2 regions of the Rhodoferax sp. ZS1R8 genome follow, and region 1 is predicted to be linked to the other one. Evidence: predicted binding sites of a transcription regulator. Region 1 holds the regulator's gene; the other holds the start of a gene.
What was found. Region 1 encodes LexA, which represses DNA repair genes until DNA is damaged. Its sites were predicted from a motif close to ACTGTATNNNNATACAGT; they were not measured.

Region 1 (7,311 bases):
GACTCGGGGTTCATGCCTTTCAGCATTGCAAAAGCAACCCATGTTGAGGCATCCTTGTCTGACGCCACACAACCGGTTTCTTCGACTGGTGACAACCAAGCCGACACTGCTGTCGACCTTGACATAACTGAGCCACCTGGCAATCTGATCGAATTTGACAGCGCAGATCTGCTGCCCCCCTCGTCTAGCGCCTCACCTGCAAAGCGCCGGGGTTGACGATATTGGTCGGCGTGCCCTTGATGAAATTGGTCACGTTGTCAAAAGCAGCACCAAACAGCTTCTCGTAGTTGTTTTGCTCTACATAGCCAATGTGTGGCGTGCAAATGCAGTTTTCCAAACGCAATAGCGCATGGCCTTGCAATACCGGCTCGCTGTCGAAAACGTCGACTGCCGCCATGCCGGGGCGCCCCCGGTTCAGCGCACTGATCAGCGTGTGGGTGTCCAGAAGTTCAGCACGTGCCGTGTTGACCAGCAGTGCTGTCGGCTTCATGCGTGCCAGATCGGCATGGTCGACCAGATTGCGCGTACTGTCGCTCAGTCGCAGGTGCAAGCTCAAAACGTCGCAATGTTCAAAAAATGCCTCGCGGCTGGGCGAGGCGCCATAGCCGTCCTGAAGAGCCTTTTCGCGTGATGCTTCGCTGCCCCAGACCACGACCTTCATGCCAAATGCCCGACCGTAGCCGGCGACCAGTTGACCAATCTTTCCGTAGCCCCAGATGCCCAAAACTTTGCCCTGAAGCTCACTACCGATGCCAAAATTTGTCGGCATGGAGCCTGCCTTCAGGCCGGACTGTTGCCAAGCGCCATGTTTGAGGTTGCCGATGTAGTGGGGAAGCCTGCGCATGGCTGCCATGATGAGTGCCCAAGTCAGCTCTGCCGGTGCAACGCCAGAACCCAGGCCCTCCGCCACTGCGATGCCACGCTCGGTACAAGCCTGCACATCCAAGTGACCGCTGACGCGACCGGTCTGGGAGATCATCTTGAGCTTGGGCAGCTTCTCGATGAGCTGGCGGTTGATATGGGTGCGTTCGCGGATCAGAACGATTACATCGGCGTCTTTGAGCCGGACCGACAGTTGTCCGATGCCCTTGACCGTATTGGTGTACACCTTGGCTTGGTAAGCCTCTAGCTTTGCCGCACATTCCAGCTTGCGAACGGCATCTTGGTAGTCATCCAGAATCACAATATTCATGGATGCAATTGTGCCCTGTCAAAGCGCCCGCAGCGCGTACCAAGGTATCAACTTATGACAAGGCAGCCTCGCGCGCAGCCAGGCGGTCCAGTTCGGCACACACGTCAGCCATGCGGCCGGATATCACCATGCGGCCTACGCTGGCACGGGATTGTCCACTTTCGACGACACGAACCACACGCAGTGGCATACGCACTACGTTATTTTGAGCTGTAGCCCTCGCCAACGGGTCATTTGCAGCTATGGATTTAGGAGCGTAGCTCCGAACTTCCCGCTTGGGAAGTGGTACACCCACAACCGGAATCCGGCTGGCGGACCACCAGCGCATCAGGCTCTGCAGTGGTCCAAAGAAATCGGAATTGGCAAATAAAGCGGTGTTCATGGATGGTTGCTTTCGTGCGGAATTACATGAGCATGGTGTTGCGGATCAAACCGACCGCAAGACCTTCGATTTCAAAAGGCTCACCGGGCTCCACCACAATGGTTTGGTAGTCCGGGTTTTCAGGATGCAGTTCGATCAGGTGTTTGTTGCGCCTAAAGCGCTTCACCGTGACCTCGTCACCCAGGCGTGCCACAACGATTTGGCCATTCTTGGCATCCTTGGTGGCCTGTACGGCTAGCAGGTCGCCGTCCATGATGCCGGCGTCACGCATGGACATGCCGCGCACTTTCAGCAGGTAATCGGGTTGGCGCTGGAACAGGCTGTTTTCCACGTAGTAGGTTTGGTCCACATGTTCCTGGGCGAGAATGGGCGAACCAGCTGCAACCCGGCCCACTAGTGGCAAGGCCAATTGGGCCAGGCCGGGCAGTGGCAGGGAAAACTGCTTGAGACGGGATTCGTTAATGGAGCGCAGGGTGTCGCTTTTGAGCCGGATGCCGCGGGATGTGCCGCTGACCAGTTCGATCACACCCTTGCGGGCCAGCGCTTGCAGATGCTCTTCCGCCGCATTGGCAGATTTGAAGCCGAGTTCAGTGGCGATTTCGGCACGTGTGGGCGGGGCACCAGTGCGTGCGATGGCGCTTTGGATCAGATCGAAGATCTGTTGCTGCCGTGCGGTAAGTTTAGGACTTTCAAGCATGCTGACTCCTTGGTTCTGGGCCGGGTAGCTGTTGGTCTATACACACTGTTTCGGTATCCAGTAGCTGTATTTTTAACCAGTTTTATTTTGTTTGCAAGTGGAAAGCGCAAATATGTTGAAAAAGATGGTGTTTTTGGGTACTGGGGGCACGATCGCTGGGACCGCGGCGCAGGCCAGCGACAACGTGGGCTACACCGCAGCGCAGGTCGGGGTTGACCATTTGTTGCAGGCCATACCCGGCCTGCGGCAGGGCCTGGGTGACTATGATTTCTTGTCCGAGCAAGTGGTCCAGGTGGATAGCAAGGACATGGGTTGGCCCCAGTGGCGCGCGGTGGCCGAACGCGTTGCGCACCACCTGGCGCAGCCGGAGGTTCACGCTGTAGTCATTACGCACGGCACGGATACCCTGGAGGAAACGGCATTCTTTTTGTCAAGCGTCTTGCCGCGTGCCGCACTGGCGGACAAACCCGTGGTGCTGACCTGCGCCATGCGGCCGGCCTCGTCGCTGGCGCCTGATGGCCCGCAGAATGTGCTCGATGCCGTTGCGGTCGCACGGTCGACGCTTGCCCATGGAGTGCTGGTGGCGTGCGCGGGTACCGTCCACGCGGCGCGCGATGTTCAGAAAGTGCACCCTTACCGCCTCAACGCTTTCGATTCAGGCGATGCGGGCCCGCTGGCCTTTGTGGAGGAGGGACGGGTGCGGTGGGTGCATGCCTGTCCGGTGGGCACGGTGTTGGCGCAGGACTTCCCGTTGGCGGCCCTGTCCAACGCAGCTTGGCCGCGCGTCGAAATCGTCCCCAGCTACGCCGGCGCGACCGGGGCTACGGTACGCGCACTCTGTGCTGCGCCGTCCGATTCTGCGCAGCCCGTGCGGGGCATTGTTGTTGCGGGCACCGGCAACGGCACCATCCATGCGGATCTGGACGCTGCCTTGCGGGAGGCACAGCTGCGCGGTGTTCGGGTTGTGCGGTCTACGCGCTGTGCATATGGCGCCGTGGTGGTGGGCTCCGAACAGGGGGATCTGCCGGATTCACAAGGCCTGTCACCGCTGAAGGCGCGCATTGCACTGATGCTGGAACTGATGGCGTAAAAAAGGCCGCAGCAGCGGCCTTCTAGATGGAGATCGCCCGCTCAGCTGCCTAAGGCCTCGAAAATGCGGCTCTTGATGACGTCGACATCTCCGATGCCGCTGATGGCGCGGTACTTCGGCGCACCGGCGGGGTCTTTGACGGCCCAGCTGGAGTAGTACTCGACCAGGGGGCGGGTCTGGGCGCTGTAGACGTCCAGGCGCTTCTTGACGGTCTCTTCCTTGTCGTCGTCGCGCTGGATCAGCGGCTCGCCCGTGACATCGTCCACACCTTCAACTTTGGGTGGATTGAACTTGACGTGGTAGGTGCGACCCGATGCAGGATGCGACCGGCGTCCGCTCATGCGCTCTACGATGGCGTCAAAGGGCACGTCGATTTCTACCACATAGTCCAGCGCGACACCGGCGGCCCTCATGGCGTCCGCTTGCGGGATGGTGCGGGGGAAGCCGTCAAACAGGAAACCGTTGGCGCAATCGGCCTGCGTCAAACGCTCCTTGACGAGGTTGATGATGAGATCGTCGCTGACCAACCCACCTGCAGCCATGACGGCTTTGGCTTCCAGACCCAACGGGCTGCCCGCTTTGACGGCGGCACGCAGCATGTCGCCAGTGGAGATTTGGGGAATGCCGTATTTTTGGCAAATGAAGGTGGCTTGCGTGCCTTTGCCCGCGCCTGGCGCGCCCAACAAAATAAGTCTCATGGATACCCTCGGATAGAACAAAAACCTTTGGCGCGGCAGGCTGCACCCGAATGGGGCGCCACGGCACGCGGCTGCCACCCGAGAATAGCATGGACCACTGCGCGCTTAACTTACGGTTTACCCGCTGTTGGCAACAAAAACAGCCCGTATCCGCGCCAAGTCTTCCGGAGTGTCTACCCCTGGCCCCGGCGCATGCGCGCTCACATGAACAGCGATGCGGTGGCCATGCCACATGGCGCGCAACTGCTCCAGCGCTTCGGTCACTTCGACGGGGGCTTGTGGCAGTTGCGGAAACAGCCGCAAAAAGCCGACCCGGTAGGCATAGATGCCGATGTGGCGCAGCGGTGCCGGCTGGGGCAATGTCCGCACACCCTGCGCGAAGCCATCGCGCCACCAGGCAATAGGTGCGCGGCTGAAGTACAGGGCCATGCCGGCCGCATCCAGTACTACCTTGACAACATTAGGGTTGGTGAAATCGGCCACGCTGTCGATGGCGTGTGCGGCGGTGCCCATGCTGGCCAATGGTTGGGCTTGCAGCACTTCGGCGACTGCTTGCACCAGGGCAGGGTCTATCAGCGGCTCATCGCCCTGCACATTGACAACGATCTCGTCCTCGCGCAGCGCGAGCAGCTCGCAGGCCTCTGCCAGGCGGTCGCTACCGGAGGCATGGTCTTGTCGTGTCAGGATGGCTTCAATGCCGTGGTGCTGGCAGGCTTGGAGGATGGAAGGATCGTCGCCGGCGACCACGATGCGGGCGTTGGCCGGTACGCCGGAGCGCACCCGTTGCGCCACACGCACCACCATGGGGGTGCCGGCGATGTCGGCCAGCGGCTTGTTCGGCAAACGGGTAGAGGCCAGCCGTGCCGGTATGAGTACGGTGTAAGCCATGTGGACGACGACTACAGGCCGAGTTCGTCGTCGCTGAGCGTGCGTGCTTCGTTCTCCAGCAAGACCGGAATGCCATCGCGCACGGGGTAGGCCAGGCGCGCGCTGCGCGACCACAGCTCCTGCTTCTCGCGGTCGTATTCCAGAGGGCCCTTGGTCACGGGGCAGACGATGAGTTCAAGTAGTCGGGTGTCCATGGGCAGATGATAGCTTTGTGGAAAGTTGTGGGGCCAGCGCTGCGTCTAGGGCAGCGAAAAAGGCCGCTTCAGGAGTGAACAGCAGCGGCACGGCCAGCGCGTCCGGCACCAGTGGCCACAGCTTTGCTGCATCTTTCTCGGTACAAATCAGCCTGTAGCCCTCGTGGGACGGGCGTAACCAACTATCAAAATCATAGTGATCTGCGAGTGCCACAGTTTCGGCCAGCGGCAAGTTGAGGGCGCGCAGCATCGCAAAGAATGCCTCAGGCTGGGCGATGCCAGCCAGCGCCACCAATGGTTTGGCACCCGGGGCGCGCAGACTCTCCAGAGCAACCTGCACGCCATCCCTTCCCACGGCAAACGGTGCGAGACGCCGCTCTGCGCTGTAGCCGGCAAATGCGGGGCGGTTACCGGTGTGCAACGTCAGCAGGCGATCCACACGCTGGCCCGCCCGGGTGACGGTTTGGCGTGGCCAGCCCTCACGCAGCGGACCGGCGGGCAGGCGCCAGCCATTGCCGTAGCCGCGGTCGTCGAATACACAGATTTCCAAATCGCGGTACAGCGCGTAGTGCTGCAGGCCATCGTCGCAGACGATGACGCGGGTGCCGGGGTAGCGGGCCAGCAGGGCGGTGGCAGCCGCGTAGCGTGTGGGTCCTACAAACACGGGCACGCGACAGTTGCGCCGTATCAGCAGGGGTTCATCCCCCGCGTCCCTTGGGGTGGAATCGTCCAGCACCTCGGTGCAGGCTGTACCGTCGCCTCGCCCGTAGCCGCGCGAGACCACACCCACACTGCGCCCCTGTGCCTGCAGGTGCTGCACCAGGGCCATCACGGTGGGCGTCTTGCCGGCGCCCCCAGCCACAACATTGCCGACAACGATGACGGTGGCGTCCACGCGCCGAGTCTTAAGAACGTCCCATGCGTAGAGCTGGCGACGCACAGCCGTCAGGCATTGAAATACAAGGGATGCGGGCCACAGCAGGCAGGCCAGCCAGCCCCGTTGGGTCCAGGCACGCAGCAGAATCCTTTGCAGCGCAGGCCGCAAAGTACCCGCCATGGGGCTAGCGGCCACCCGCCTGCGCTGAGGACTGGGTGGCAAAGGTGATCTGGTTCAGCCCCGCACGGCGCGCGGCCTCCATCACGGTCACCACCGACTGGTGTTTGGCGCTGGCGTCGGCGCTGATGATGACCACGGTGTCCTTGCCGGCCTTGGCACCCTCGGTCAGGGCTAGCGTGACGTTTTCGAGTGCACGCCCGACAACCGGCACGCGGTTCACGCTGAAGGCGCCGTCGGCGCTGACGCCGACGATCAGTTCCTTGGCGTAATCGCGCTGGGCATCGGTGTCGGCCACCGGCAGCTTGAGCTGCATTTCGGTGAACTTGCTGTAGGTGGTGGACAGCATCAAAAAGATCAGGACCACCAGCAGCACATCAATAAACGGGATCAGGTTGATCTCGGGCTCTTCGGTGGTTCGGGCACGGAAGTTCATGGGGGCTTAGGGCTTGCGAAAGACCTTGAGATGGCGCGCCAGGTGTTCGGCCGCCAGTTCCAGCGTCAGCAGGTAGGCGTCCACCCGGCCGCGGAAGTAGCGCCAGAAGATCAGTGAGGGAATGGCCACAATCAGGCCGAAGGCGGTGTTGTACAGCGCAATCGAGATACCGTGGGCCAACTGGGCGGGGTTGCCGCCAGTGGCGCCGCCCGGGGCCTGGGAGCCGAAGATCTCGATCATGCCAACGACGGTGCCAAACAGGCCCATCAGTGGCGCGGCCGATGCGATGGTGGCCAGCGCACTCAGGCGCAGTTCCAGGCGGTGGGCGACGATGCGGCCGGTGCTTTCCATTGTGGCGCGCAGGTCGTCTTCGGTGCAGCGGGGGTCGGCGTTGATGGCCCGCAGTCCGCTGGCCAAGACCTCACCCAGTGCCGAGTTCTTTTCCAACTGGGTCACAACGTCGGGCGTCGGTATCGCGTTGCGCGTGACGCTCAGCACCTCGTCCAGCAAACGGGGAGGCGCGACTTTGCTGCCTTTGAGGCTGATGAAGCGGTCGATAACGATGGCCAAGGCCAATACGGAGCAGGCAATAAGGGGCCAGATTGGCCAGCCAGCGGCTTGTATGATGGAAAACAAATGGTCACTCCGTACAGATGCAATGCCCCGCGATTATGGCGCAC
Region 2 (7,311 bases), on a different contig from region 1:
ACGGCTTTGCGCTGCTGTGGGATGCGCACAGCATCCGCTCGGAACTGCCGTGGCTGTTCGAGGGCCGCCTGCCGGACCTGAGCATCGGCACGGCCAATGGCGCCAGCGCTGACAGCCGCATTGCCGATGCCGCGGTGCAGGCCTGTGCCAGCTTCCCGCATATCAGCACGGTGCTCAATGGCCGGTTCAAGGGCGGCTACATTACCCGCCACTACGGCCAGCCGGCACGCGGCATCCACGCGATCCAGCTGGAGATGTGCCAGCACCTCTACATGCAGGAGGTGGCGCCCTATGCCTACGACGCCGCAGTCGCAGCCCGCATCCAGCCACTATTGAAGAAAATGGTCGCCAGCTCTCTTGCCGCTTGCCGGAGCTGCTATGAAAAGTGAAGCAGCGCAGTTCTGGGCGCCCCAGGCCTGGGTACAAGGCGCCTGGGCTTACAACGTGCTGCTGGAGGTGGGTGCTGATGGCCATTGGAGCCGCGTAACGCCCAACGCCACAGCAGCAGAACAGGCGACCGCAACGCGCCTGCAAGGCGCTGTGCTGCCCGGCGTGGCCAATGCCCACAGCCATGCCTTCCAGCGCGCCATTGCTGGCCTGACCGAGCGGCGCAGCAGCGGCGTTGGCGCGGCCGACGATTTTTGGAGCTGGCGTGACCGCATGTACTCGGCCGCCAACCGCATCACGCCCGAGCAACTGGAAGCCATTGCTAGCCAGCTATACGCCGAGCTGCTGGCCGGCGGCTATACCCAGGTCTGCGAATTCCACTACCTGCACAACGCGCTGGACGGTGCGCCGTATGCCGACCCGGCCGAGATGTCGCTGGCCCTGGTGCGCGCAGCCCAGCGCACCGGCATGGGCCTCACCTTGCTGCCCACGCTGTACATGCGCTCGGGCTTCACCGCCACCGGCCTGCGCGAAGACCAGCGCCGCTTTGCATCCACACCCGACAGCATTGCCCGTGTGGTGGAGGCGGTGCAGTCCCATGCACGTGGCGATGCGCGCATCAATGTCGGGGTTGCCATCCACTCGTTGCGTGCGGTCAACCCGGCTGCCCTGCGCGAGCTGGCCGCCTACGCACAACAAGGCGGTCTGCCGGTCCACATCCACATTGCGGAGCAGACGCAGGAGGTCGATGACTGCCTGGCCCACACGCGCCAGCGCCCCATTGAATGGCTGCTGAACCATGTGGAGGTGGATGCCCGCTGGAATCTGGTGCACGCCACCCACACCACGGCCACCGAACTGGCCGGTGTGCAGGCACGCGGCGCGTCCATCGTCATCTGCCCAGCCACGGAGGCGAATTTAGGCGATGGCGTGTTCGACCTGCCGGGTTATGCCGCACTGCGCGGCACCTGGTCCCTAGGCTCTGACAGCCATGTCACGCGCCGCTGGAGCGAAGAGCTGCGCCTGCTGGAGTATTCGCAGCGGCTCACGCAGCGCAAGCGCAATGTTGCGGCTCAGACCCTCGGGCCGTTGAGCAGCGCAGCGGCACTGTTGGAAGCGGCCTTGGGCGGCGCAGGGAATGCGACCGGCTTGGCTCTCGGTGGGCTTGCCGTGGGCCAACGTGCCGACTTCTGTGTGATGGACATGCAATCCCCGGCACTGCTGGGTGTGCCGGCCGACTGTGTATTGGACGCCTTGGTGTTTTCCAGCCCGGATGCGCGCTTTGCCGCCGTGTATGTGGCGGGCCAGCCGGCGCAGATGCAGGACCATGCCGGTTTCGCCCCGGCCATGGTCGCGCTTTGGGGTGGGTGACCAGGGTATTGGCAAGCCGGTGGACAATACAGGGGTTATGACGACGACCCCCTCACAACCCCGCAACCCCCTGCACGGCAAGACGCTGGAAGCCATCGTCACCGAGCTGTCTGAACACTATGGCTGGGAGGGCTTGGGTGAGCGCATACCGGTGCGCTGCTTCACGTTTGAGCCCAGCGTCAATTCCAGCCTGAAGTTTTTGCGCAAGACGCCCTGGGCACGTGAGAAGGTAGAAGGGTTGTACCTCTTCATGCTGCGTGAGGCACGCCGCCAGGGTGGTGTCCAATAGCGCGATGGAAAACCCCATGGATACCACCGGCCCCACCGACCAGCGGCTGACCGAACTGGAGATCAAGGCCAGTTTTGCCGAAGACCTGCTGGACCAGCTCAACCAGGTCATCGTGCGCCAGCAGCAGGAGATTGACCTGCTGATGCGCGAAGTGCGCCAGTTGCGCCTGCAAATGCCGGATAACACGGGCCCCGCCCACAGCAAGGCCAGCGAAGAGTTACCGCCGCACTACTGAGCGTGCGACGGCAGTGCCTTACATACGGGCAACAGTGTTGCCGGTGTTGCGCACCTTGTCACCGACCTGGAAACCGGGGTCGTTGAGGAAATCAAAACTGGCCCTGCTCTCGTTGGCATAAACCACCGTAACGGTCCACACCTTGTGGGTCTTGATCTTTTCTTCGATCACTTTGCCGGCATAGGCGCCGCCTGCCGCACCGGCCAGCGTGGCCAGATCCTTGCCAACACCGCCGCCCACCTGGTTGCCCAGCACCGCGCCCAGTGCGCCGCCCGCCAGCACGCCGACCGCGCTGTACTCACCGGCTTTTTCGGTAACGGCGACGGATAGCACACGGCCGCATTCCGAGCACGCAGGTGCAGCCTGCGCAACGGGCGCTGGGACCGGAATTGGTGCTGGCGAGGAGGGTCTTGCAGCCGCCGCCTTGGCTCTGGCTGCTGCGATGGCGTGGTCATATTCAGCCTTGGCGTCGCGGCGGCACTGCAGGCGGGCATTGGACGTGGTCTCGTCGTTGCACAGCCGTTTGTCCGAATCGTAGCGGGCCATTGCCGCTTTGCTGTCGGCATTGAGGTGGGCGTTGCCTGCCGGGGCCGCAGCCCATGCGCCACCGATTTGTGTTGCCAGGGCCAACATAAAGGCCAGGCGGAGAGTTTGTTTTTTCATTGGTTTATGTACTTTCATGGTCAATAAGCGCGGCCACGGCGGGGCTGTGGCAGGCGTGAGAGGCTAAGCAACTCGACTATAGGCCAGTCATCGCCATATCGTTATACTGTTCATGCATACAGTGTTTAACCATGCCATCCCCCCAACCGCCCGATTACGCAGAATTGCATTGCCTGAGCAATTTCAGCTTTCAGCGTGGCGCCTCCCAACCCGAAGAACTGGTGCAGCGCGCCGCTGCGCTGGGCTATCGCGCGCTGGCCATCACCGACGAATGTTCGGTGGCAGGCGTAGTGCGCGCGCATGCAGAAGTGTGCAAAGGGCAGCTGAATCTGAAGCTGCTGCTGGGCGCCGAGTTTTCGGTGGCGCTGGGTTCCGGGCCGAGCCTCAAGGCCCTGGTGCTGGCGCACACATTGCAAGGCTGGGGCAATCTGTGCCAGTTCATCACCGCTGCGCGGCGTGCGGCACCCAAGGGCGAGTACCAGGTGGCCTGGCATGGCACACACAACCAGGCTCTGTGGGCGTCTCTGACGGACTGTGAGGTGCTTTTGCTGCTTCCTGATGCTATCAATATGGAAGCGGCTTACGCTATCTGCACGAGGGCTAGAGGCCTTTTTGGCTTAAATTTTTGGCTGGGAGTGGAGCTGGTGCTGGGCGTTGACGATGCGCTCAAGCAGGTGCGCGCGCAGCAGTTGTCGCAGCTCAGCGGCGTGCCCATCGTGGCCACCGGCGGTGTGCGCATGCATGTGCGCTCACGCAAGCCGCTGCACGACGTGCTGACCGCTGTGCGCCTGGGGCAACCCGTGGCGCAGTGCGGCTTCGCGCTGCAGGCCAATGCCGAGCGCCATCTGCGGTCGCGCGCGCGGTTGGCGGCGCTGTATCCGGCCCAGTGGCTGGCAAACACGCTGGTGATTGCCGACAAGTGCCACTTTGACCTGACGCAAATCGCTTACCACTATCCCATGGAACCCGTTCTGCCCGGTCATACGCCGGCACAGACCCTGCGCCAATACTGCGAAGAAGGCGCACTGCAACGCTATCCTGCCGGCATGCCGCAAGGCATTCGGCTGCGGGTGGAGCATGAACTGGCACTGATTTCGGAGTTGCGGTTCGAGATGTACTTCCTGACCGTGCACGACATCGTGCGCTTTGCGCGCAGCGTGGGCATCCTGTGCCAGGGCCGGGGCTCTGCAGCCAATTCGGTGGTGTGTTACTGCCTGCATGTGACGGAAGCCAATCCCCAGGAGACGTCGCTGATGTTCGAACGCTTCATCAGCCGCGAGCGCAACGAGCCGCCGGATATCGATGTGGACTTTGAGCACCAACGGCGCGAAGAGGTCATCCAGTACATCTACACAAAGTACGGCCGGGAGCGCGCCGCCATTGCCGCCACCGTCGTCAGCTACCGCCCGCGCAGCGCGCTGCGCGACGTGGGCCACGCGCTGGAAATCCCCGAGGTGCTGATCACAGAATTGTCCAAGGAGCACCCCGGCATGTACGACCGCGAGGTGCTGGTTGAGCGGCTGCAAGACGCCGTGAGTCGGCTCGGCCCGGACTGCATACCCCCGCCGCTGGAACGCCTGGAGTTGTGGATGTCGCTGGCCGTGCAGTTGCAGGGCTTTCCGCGACACCTGAGCCAGCACGTGGGCGGCTTTGTGCTGACGCACGGCGCGTTGACCCGACTGGTGCCGGTGGAAAACGCCGCGATGAAGGACCGCTCCATCATCCAGTGGGACAAGGACGATCTGCAAGCCGTGCGCCTGATGAAGGTGGACGTGCTGGCCTTGGGCATGCTCAGCGCCATACGCCGCTGCCTGGAATTGGTGACGCAGCGGCGCCAACTGCCGCACCCTATGACTTTGCAGGACATTCCACGCGAAGACGAAGCCACCTACGACATGATTTGCAGGGCAGACACTGTGGGCGTGTTCCAGATCGAGAGCCGTGCGCAGATGAGCATGCTGCCCCGTCTGCGGCCCCGCACGTACTACGACCTGGTGGTGCAGGTCGCCATCGTGCGGCCGGGGCCTATTCAGGGTGGCATGGTGCACCCGTATCTGAAAGCGCGCCAAAACCCGGAGCTGGCGCAGTCTCCATACCCGGCGTTGCGAGAGGCATTGGGCCGCACCCATGGCGTGCCGATTTTTCAGGAACAGGTGATGCAGATCGCGGTGTTGGCGGCCGACTTCACTCCGGGAGAAGCAGACGGTTTGCGCCGCTCCATGGCCGCCTGGAAACGCCATGGCAATGTGAGCAAATACCACGACCGGCTGGTGAACGGCATGCTGAAGAACGGCTACCCGTTGGACTTTGCAGAGGCCATCTTTCGGCAGATGGAAGGCTTTGGTGAATACGGTTTCCCCGAGAGCCATGCCGCCAGTTTTGCCATCCTGGTGTACTTCAGCTGCTGGTTCAAATGGCACGAGCCCGCCTGCTTTTTAGCCGCCATGCTCAACAGCCAGCCGTTGGGTTTTTACGGCCCTTCGCAACTGGTGCAAGACGCGCAACGCCATGGAGTGGAAGTGCGCCCCGTGGACGTGTCGCACAGCGATTGGGATTGCACTCTTGAAGCCATGGGGTCGGCCCACCGCACTGCGCAGCAACAACCTGCTGTCCGCCTGGGCCTGCGCATGGTCAGCGGGCTGCGCGCGGTGGTGGGCGAACGCATCGCTGCCGAGCGAGCGCATCAGGCTTTCAACAGTACGCAGGACCTGGCCTTGCGCTGCGCCCTGAACGAGGTTGATCTCAAGGCCCTGGCCAGTGCCGACGCGCTGCTGTCCCTGTCCGGCCACCGCCGCCAACAGGTGTGGGATGCCGCAGCCCTCAAACCTGCACCCGCGCTGCTGCAAGGCGTGCCGATTGATGAGGACGAGTTGCTGCTGCCGGCGGCCGAGGAGGGCGAAGAAGTAGTGTTTGACTACGCATCGCTTGGCCTGTCGTTGCGCAGCCATCCCCTGGCCTTGCTGCGCGAGGAGTTGAACCGCAAAAAGTTGCTGACCTCTGTGCAAATGGCCAACCTGCCGCACGGTCGCCTGGTACGCGCCTGCGGCCTCGTCACCATGCGCCAGCGCCCGCAGACTGCCAAGGGCGTCATCTTCATCACGCTGGAAGACGAGACGGGCAGTGTCAATGTGATCGTGTGGAAGGCGATCCGCGAACGCTTTCGCCAAGAGGTCTACCGTTCGCGCCTGCTGATGGTGTATGGCGAGTGGCAGCGCGACGAAGAGAGCGGGGGCAATGTGCGCCACGTGATTGCCAAAACGCTCGTGGACCTTACGCCTATGCTGGGTGCGCTGTCCACGACGAGCCGGGATTTCCATTGACGGATGAATGCCTCGGTAATTACCCGTAGGTGGATGGCTATCGCAGTCTCCTAAGCGACAACAGATGAGAATCCTGACTCTAAAGTCAGGACTGCGCACAGACCGCGTACCGAGAAAACTGCTACCGTTGCCTCCAATACAACTGCATTCGGGAAGAAGGCCACCACGGCCGGGCACCTTTTACGAGATGGCAACTGAGAACCGACACCGCGCGCAACCCACCCACCCACCGGCGCCCAGCGCATGGCTGATGGCCATGGAAATCCGGGCAGCCTGGGAATTTGGCGCAGTGATACCAGCCTGGCCCATGTTGCAGCGCGCCCCCGCAGGCGATGGCCACCCGGTCATAGTGTTCCCGGGGCTATCGGCCAGCGACACCTCTACCTTGCCCCTGCGTGGCTACCTGCAAGGCCGGGGTTATGACGTGTCGGGCTGGAACCAAAACCACAACTTCGGTCCCCGCGCTGGCGTGCTGCAGGAGGCACGGCGCCAGGTACAGGCCGCCTATGACGAAAGTGGCCGCAAGGTCAGCCTGATTGGCTGGAGCCTGGGCGGTGTCTATGCCCGCGAGCTGGCCAAGATGCTGCCCGGTTGCGTGCGCAGCGTGATCACGCTGGGCACGCCGTTTGCAGGTTCGCATAAAAGCACCAATGCCTGGCGCATTTACGAACTGACCAGTGGGCGCAAGGTCGAGCACGAAACCGCGGTCTTTGATTTGCCGACGGCACCACCGGTGCCCACTACATCCATCTACACCCGCACCGATGGCGTGGTGGCCTGGCAGGCCAGCCTGCAAGCGCCCAGCAAGGCTAACCCGCATACCGAAAATGTGGAGGTCTATGCCAGCCACATTGGCCTGGGGTTGAACCCGACGGCGTGGTGGGCGGTGGCTGATCGTCTGGCGCAAGCAGAAGGCCATTGGAAGCCCTTCGAGCGCAAGGGCGGGCTGCAGGGCATGGTATTCCCAGACCCTGCGCGCCCCAGCTCCTAGCGCGCCGCCCACGCTTGGGTGGCAGTCAGCAACGCGCACACCATCAACATCGAGC

Region 2: a site for LexA is predicted at 3,051-3,068, ahead of AC097P_RS06465 (error-prone DNA polymerase). Genes of this name have one in related genera too.

Annotation. Positions count from the first base shown of each region.
Region 1 covers NZ_JBWMBA010000005.1:271,537-278,847, reverse strand. Annotated here, with positions in the region: gene AC097P_RS18580 (hypothetical protein) at 1-216, shown strand, start outside; gene AC097P_RS18575 (D-2-hydroxyacid dehydrogenase family protein) at 185-1,192, opposite strand; gene AC097P_RS18570 (hypothetical protein) at 1,245-1,574, opposite strand; gene lexA (transcriptional repressor LexA) at 1,597-2,271, opposite strand; gene AC097P_RS18560 (asparaginase) at 2,384-3,361, shown strand; gene adk (adenylate kinase) at 3,403-4,059, opposite strand; gene kdsB (3-deoxy-manno-octulosonate cytidylyltransferase) at 4,177-4,947, opposite strand; gene AC097P_RS18545 (Trm112 family protein) at 4,959-5,141, opposite strand; gene lpxK (tetraacyldisaccharide 4'-kinase) at 5,122-6,198, opposite strand; gene AC097P_RS18535 (ExbD/TolR family protein) at 6,203-6,631, opposite strand; gene AC097P_RS18530 (MotA/TolQ/ExbB proton channel family protein) at 6,638-7,267, opposite strand.
Region 2 covers NZ_JBWMBA010000002.1:87,021-94,331, forward strand. Annotated here, with positions in the region: gene hutG (N-formylglutamate deformylase) at 1-389, shown strand, start outside; gene AC097P_RS06445 (formimidoylglutamate deiminase) at 379-1,758, shown strand; gene AC097P_RS06450 (VF530 family protein) at 1,796-2,047, shown strand; gene AC097P_RS06455 (SlyX family protein) at 2,064-2,282, shown strand; gene AC097P_RS06460 (glycine zipper 2TM domain-containing protein) at 2,301-2,945, opposite strand; gene AC097P_RS06465 (error-prone DNA polymerase) at 3,077-6,265, shown strand; gene AC097P_RS06470 (alpha/beta hydrolase) at 6,453-7,256, shown strand; gene AC097P_RS06475 (LysE family translocator) at 7,253-7,311, opposite strand, start outside.